Regions from separate parts of the Rhizobium sp. A37_96 genome, predicted to be linked through region 1. Evidence: predicted binding sites of a transcription regulator. Region 1 holds the regulator's gene; each other region holds the start of a gene.
What was found. Region 1 encodes PhoB, which activates phosphate uptake and scavenging genes when phosphate is short. Its sites were predicted from a motif close to TGTCATNNANCTGTCAT; they were not measured.

Region 1 (2,178 bases):
TTCATGAGCTGCGGGAAAATTTCACGATCGTCATCGTGACGCATTCCATGCAGCAGGCAGCCCGCGTTTCGCAACGCACCGCAATGTTCCATCTCGGCCATCTGGTTGAGGAGAACGATACCGATAAGATGTTCACCAATCCCGACGATTACCGCACGCAGGATTACATCATGGGCCGTTTTGGTTGATGATGCTGCGCGCGCGGCTCCTTTCACACAGTTCACCTTGAGGATAGAAAAATGGTCTCCACTCACATTCTCTCTGCCTATGACGAAGACCTGAAGTTCCTGACGCGCCGCATTGCCGAAATGGGCGGCCTGGCCGAGCAGATGGTCAGCGACAGCGTCCGCGCACTGGTCAACAGCGACGCCGCTCTTGCCCAGAAGGTCATCTCGGACGACGTCGTTCTCGACCATGCGGAGCGCGAAATCGGCGACAAGGCGATCGTCACCATCGCTCGCCGTCAGCCGATGGCCGCCGACCTGCGCGAGATCATGGGTTCGATCCGCATCGCCTCCGATCTGGAGCGCGTCGGCGACCTTGGCAAGAACACCGCCAAGCGCGTCATCGCCGTGCAGGGCACCGGCGTTCCGCGTCGTCTCGCCCGCGGCATCGAGCATCTCTCCGAACTGGCGCTGAGCCAGCTGAAGGAAGTTCTAGACGTCTATGCGACCCGTTCGCCCGACAAGGCCGTCTCGATCCGCGAGCGGGACGAGGAAATCGACGCCATGTACACCTCGCTCTTCCGCGAGATGCTGACCTACATGATGGAAGATCCGCGCAACATCACCACCTGCACGCATCTTCTCTTCTGCGCGAAGAACATCGAGCGCATCGGCGACCATGCCACCAACATCGCCGAGACGATCTACTACATGGCGACCGGTGCCCAGCCCGAAGGCGAGCGCCCGAAGGACGATACCGCCAATACCGTCGGCGCGGTGACGGAATAATCTGGAAGCGAAAAAGGAGACCACAGGCGCATGGTTCCGAGAGTTGCTGTTGTAGAAGACGAGGAAGCGCTGAGCGTTCTGCTGCGCTACAATCTCGAGGCCGAAGGCTTCGAGGTCGACACCATCCTCAGAGGCGATGAGGCCGAGCTGCGTCTCCAGGAGCGCATCCCCGATCTTCTGATCCTCGACTGGATGCTCCCCGGCGTGTCCGGCATCGAGCTCTGCCGCCGGCTGCGCATGCGGCCGGAGACGGAGCGCCTGCCGATCATCATGCTCACCGCCCGCGGCGAGGAAAGCGAGCGCGTGCGCGGCCTTTCCACCGGCGCGGACGATTATGTCGTCAAGCCGTTTTCGACGCCGGAGCTGATGGCCCGCGTCAAGGCGATGCTGCGGCGCGCCCGTCCGGAGGTGCTCTCCACGGTGCTGCGTTGCGGCGATATCGAGCTGGACCGCGAAACCCATCGCGTCCACCGCAAGAGCCGCGAAGTGCGGTTGGGGCCGACGGAATTCCGCCTGCTGGAATTCCTGATGTCCTCGCCGGGCCGCGTCTTCTCGCGCTCGCAGCTGCTGGACGGCGTATGGGGGCACGATATCTATGTCGACGAACGCACCGTCGACGTCCATGTCGGCCGCCTGCGCAAGGCGCTCAACTTCTCCAATATGCAGGATGTCATCCGCACCGTTCGCGGCGCGGGCTATTCCATGGAGGCCTGAGCGGCAAGGCCCGCTCAGGCATCGACATAGCGGCGGAAACAGAAAACGGGCCTCAAGGGCCCGTTTCTTTTGTCTCGGCGATGATAGATCTCAGCCGCGTGGTTGAGCCGGCCGGCGCCGTTCGTGCACGGGCTGGTAGGCCAGGCGCTGATGATAGCCGCAATAGGGCGATGCATCCGGGCTCTCGTTGCCGCAGAAGTGGAAATCGTCCTTCAGCGGATCGCCGACCGGCCACTTGCAGGTGCGCTCCGTCAGCTCCGTCAGGCCGAGGCGACGGGAGATCGGGACGACGACGTTGGAAGCCGGACGATATTGGATTTCATTGACCGTATCGACGTCGATCTCTTCCTTCAGCATGGTCGCGCCCTGCTGCCGGGCAACCACCGTGCGCGTCGCAACGCGCGAGCCGAAGCTGGCAGGGCGAGGTGCCGTGGCGTTGCGTTTCGGCGTGCGGGCAGCGGTCGCCGTGCCGCCAGCCTTCGCTCGGCCGGGGAGGTTCAGGCGGTGCACC
Region 2 (2,178 bases), on a different contig from region 1:
ATGCCCCCATCGGGAACGGCAGCTGCCGAAAATACCCCTGCCCCAGTCGAGAATGTCTGGGACGTGATCCGTCATGAAGCCGCCGAGCTTGCGGCGCGCGAGCCGACGCTTGCGGCGTTGCTGCAGGCGCAATTGCTTGCCAGCAGCTCCGATGCCGAAAGCCTGGCCAATGTGCTGGCCGCCCGCCTCTGCGTCGTCAGGATCGAGCACGCCGATATGCTTTCGCTGCTGTCCGACGTGCTCGGCAGGCATCCCGCAATCCTGCAGGCGACGGAAGCGGACCTCATCGCCGTACGCACCCGCGATCCCGCCTGCACCACCTATCTGCATGCCCTTCTCAACCTCAAGGGCTTCCATGCCCTGCAGACGCACCGCATCGCCCATGCGCTCTGGACGGAAGGGCGCAGGGAAATCGCGAGCTGGCTTTCCAACCTCGTCTCGCTCGTCTTCGGGCCGGATATCCACCCGGCCGCGAAGATCGGCTCGTCGATCATGCTCGATCATGGCTCCGGCATCGTCATCGGCGAAACCGCCGTCATCGAAGATGAAGTCTCCATCCTGCAGAACGTGACGCTTGGCGGCACCGGCAAGGAAACCGGCGACCGCCATCCGAAGATCCGCCACGGCGTGATGATCGGCGCCGGCGCCAAGATCCTCGGCAACATCGAAGTCGGCGCTTTCAGCAAGGTCGCCGCCGGCAGCGTCGTGGTGAAAGCCGTACCGCCCCATTGCACCGTCGCCGGCGTGCCGGCCGTCGTCGTCCGCATCCACCGCGCCGACGAAATCCCGGCCGAGACGATGGATCAGAACATCTAGTCGCCGGGGATTGTGGCCGCCTCGTCCTTCGAGGCATTTCTACGCTTTGCTCCGAAATGCACCTCGGGATGAGGTAGAGCGGGCCGCCGCTCCGACGCATTCGCTAAACGACGAAGCCATTCTTCCAGCCCAGTCCCGGAAGACCAGCCCTCATGGAGAGGAGGCCCAGAGGGCCGTCTCGAACCACGAGGGCGGATGAGGGAACTCATTTTCCTGCTTAGCCGTGACATAAGGTAGCATCGCAGACAAACGACACGGCTGCTTTCCAAGCACTTATCGCTGAACACAGCAGAATCAATGACTTGCAGGATGCGGTACGGTCGAGGTCGAATCCCCTCACCGCTCCCTTCATGGAACTGTCATACTCCGTTGATAGCTCGAAAGGGTTCTCTCTGCCCGGCGCGGCGCAACAAGCGCCGGAGCGATGCCCCCACTCGAAGAGGATATCACCATGACCAGTCTTTCGCGTCGCGCCGCCCTTGCAGCCGGCAGCGCGCTTACCCTTGTTTTGCTCTGTTCCACCGCCGGCGCCGCTGACCTAGCGCCGGTGCCGAATACCGCGACACCGATCAAGCATCTTGTCGTTATCTTCCAGGAAAACGTCTCCTTCGACCATTATTTCGCGACCTACCCCAAGGCCGCAAACATCGACGGCGAACCGGCATTCAAGGCAGCCGACAACACGCCGGCCGATATCAACACGCTGGCCAATGCCGGGCTTCTCGACAGCAATCCGAACAAGACCAATCCGGCCAACGGCGCGGATGCCGCCGCTCCCTTCCGGCTCGACCGCACGCAGGCGGCCACCCAGTCGCAGAACCACGGCTACACCGCCGAACAGGCCGCCTACAACAACTTCGCGATGGACCTTTTCCCGGCCAATACCGGCCACGGCACCAAGGGCGCCGCCGGTGCATTCGGTACCAAGGGGCAGGTCATGGGGTACTATGACGGCAACACCGTCACCGCGCTCTGGAACTACGCCCAGCACTATGCCCTGAACGACAATTCCTTCTCCACCAACTTCGGCCCCTCGACCCCCGGGGCGCTGAACCTCATCTCCGGCCAGACCAACGGCGCCATCCTGCCGCCCGGCTACACGCTGGAAAGCGACGGCACCTATTCCAAGGGCCGCATCGTGCCCGACGGCAATGGCGGCTGGACCGCGATCAGCGATTTCGATCCGACGGGCGACGTCTGCTCGGCCGGCCAGACGGCACTGATGTACGGCAAGAACGTCGGCGACATGCTGAACGAGCACAAGATCACCTGGGGCTTCTTCGAAGGCGGCTTCGACCTGACGGCGACCAACCCGGACGGCACGACGAACTGCAAGCGCGCGACGACCTCGGCCGTCACCAA
Region 3 (2,178 bases), 380 kb from region 1:
CGACGATCGGCAAGTTCGTCAACATCGCCGCCGCCGTGCGCATCAACGCCACGAACCATCCGACATGGCGCGCAACGCTGCATCACTTCACCTACCGCGCCGCCGACTACTGGCCGGATGCCGATATGGAAACCGATTTCTTCAGCTGGCGGCGCGACCATCGCGTCGTGATCGGCCATGACGTCTGGATCGGCCACGGCGCCACCATCCTGCCGGGCGTCGAGGTCGGCAATGGCGCCGTCATCGGTGCGGGCGCCGTCGTTTCCAAGGATGTGGCGCCTTACACCATCGTCGGCGGCGTGCCGGCGAAGCTGATCCGCGAGCGCTTCACCGCCGAAGTCGGCGCGCGCATGGACAAGCTGGCCTGGTGGGACTGGGATCACGACCGCCTTCGCATGGCGCTCGCGGACTTCCGCGCCCTTTCGGCGGAAGAATTTCTGGATCGCTACGACGCCTGAGAACTGATTCCGCCCGAGCCGGACTTGCAAGGCGCTGATGGGCGATCCAGCTTTCAGGCGGCCTCACTAGTCCCGGATCGGGAGGAGTTCTCTCATGGCAAAGCAGTTTTCAAACATCGACGACCGGCTGCGCGATTTCATCGCGCGGCAACATGTTTTCTTCACCGCATCGGCGACATCGGATTCCCGTGTCAACGTTTCGCCACGCGAAACGCTGTGCCTGCGCATCACCTCCCCGAACACCGCCATCTATCTCGACCGCACCGGCAGCGGCAACGAGACGTCGGCCCATATGAAGGCCGACGGCCGGCTGACGATCATGTTCTGCGCCGTCGCGGGGCCGCCGATGATCCTGCGCCTCTACGGCCGTGGCCGCATCATCCATCGATCGTCTCCCGAATATCGGCAATTGCTGCACGATCACTATGCGGGCGAAGAGCCGCTCGGTGCGCGCCAGATCGTGTGGCTGGATATCGATCTGGTGCAGACATCCTGCGGTTTCGGCGTGCCGCTCTTCTCCTATGAAGGGGAAAGGCCGAGCCTCGATCAGTGGGCGAAGGCGAAAGGGCCGGAGGCCATCGAGGAATACCGGCGCGAAAAGAACGCCTTCAGCATGGATGGCATGCCGACGGGCATGTTTGACGGCTAAATACAAAGAAAGCATTCAGCCGGCTAATCTTGCAAAATCGCCGGGAATTGTAACAGCACTTACACAAAACTGACATTGGAGCTTCATGAAGCGGGGCTAATCGGTTGCCTTGTGGTTGGCGCCAGCCCCCTTCGAAACTTCCTTCGAGGCTGGGGCACGCGCCCATTCTAGCACCGGTACCGCTGAAATTTCTGCAGCCCGGCAGCCGCGAAAGGGAAGCACTATGTTCGAACTCAGGAATGTCTCGCGCCGGTTTGGAAACAAGCTCGCTGTCGATTCCGTGACTTTGGACATACCCCAGGGGCAGATGGTCGGCGTCATCGGCCGCTCCGGCGCCGGCAAGTCGACGCTGCTGCGCATGATCAACCGCCTGGCCGATCCGAGCTCAGGCTCCATCCATTTCTCCGGCGTCGAGGTTTCCAAGCTCAGAGGCCGCGCGCTGCGCAGCTGGCAGCGCGACTGCGCCATGATCTTCCAGCAGTTCAACCTCGTTCCGCGCCTCGACGTGCTCACCAACGTCATGCTCGGTCGCCTCAACCAGCGCTCGACGATCATGAGCCTTCTCTCGGTCTTCACCCGCGAGGAACGCATCGAGGCCATCGCGGCGCTTGAGCGCCTCGGCATCGAGCAGACGGCCCTTCAGATGGCCGGCACGCTTTCCGGCGGCCAGCAGCAGCGCGTCGCCATCTGCCGCGCCCTGATGCAGCAGCCGAAGATGATGCTGGCCGACGAGCCGATCGCCTCTCTCGACCCGCTGAACGCAAAGATCGTCATGGATGCGCTGCGCGATATCAACGAGCGTGAAGGCATTACCGTCATCACCAACCTGCATACGCTGGATACGGCCCGCAACTATTGCGAACGCATCATCGGCATGGCCGCCGGCCGCGTCGTCTTCGACGGCAAGGCGTCCGAACTGACGGCTGCTGCCGTCAAGGAAATCTACGGCACCGACAAGGATGGCGCCGGCGTCGACGAGACCATGACGTCGACCTCCATCAACTTCGCCGATCCGGCCGCGCAAGCCGCGGCCATCGAATCCGCCGGCCCGCAACCGCTGGCACTGGCCGG

Region 2: ACQZ6J_RS05695 (phospholipase C) is a predicted target of PhoB. The motif match lies at 1,163-1,179, and genes of this name have one in related genera.
Region 3: phnC (phosphonate ABC transporter ATP-binding protein) is a predicted target of PhoB. The motif match lies at 1,178-1,194, and genes of this name have one in related genera.

The regions. Positions count from the first base shown of each region.
Region 1 is NZ_JBNWDS010000002.1:423,276-425,453, forward strand. It holds gene pstB (phosphate ABC transporter ATP-binding protein PstB) at 1-188, shown strand, start outside; gene phoU (phosphate signaling complex protein PhoU) at 240-953, shown strand; gene phoB (phosphate regulon transcriptional regulator PhoB) at 984-1,667, shown strand; gene ACQZ6J_RS08540 (GcrA family cell cycle regulator) at 1,758-2,178, opposite strand, start outside.
Region 2 is NZ_JBNWDS010000001.1:1,174,335-1,176,512, forward strand. It holds gene cysE (serine O-acetyltransferase) at 1-816, shown strand; gene ACQZ6J_RS05695 (phospholipase C) at 1,268-2,178, shown strand, end outside.
Region 3 is NZ_JBNWDS010000002.1:45,787-47,964, reverse strand. It holds gene ACQZ6J_RS06605 (DapH/DapD/GlmU-related protein) at 1-458, shown strand, start outside; gene ACQZ6J_RS06600 (pyridoxamine 5'-phosphate oxidase family protein) at 553-1,107, shown strand; gene phnC (phosphonate ABC transporter ATP-binding protein) at 1,331-2,178, shown strand, end outside.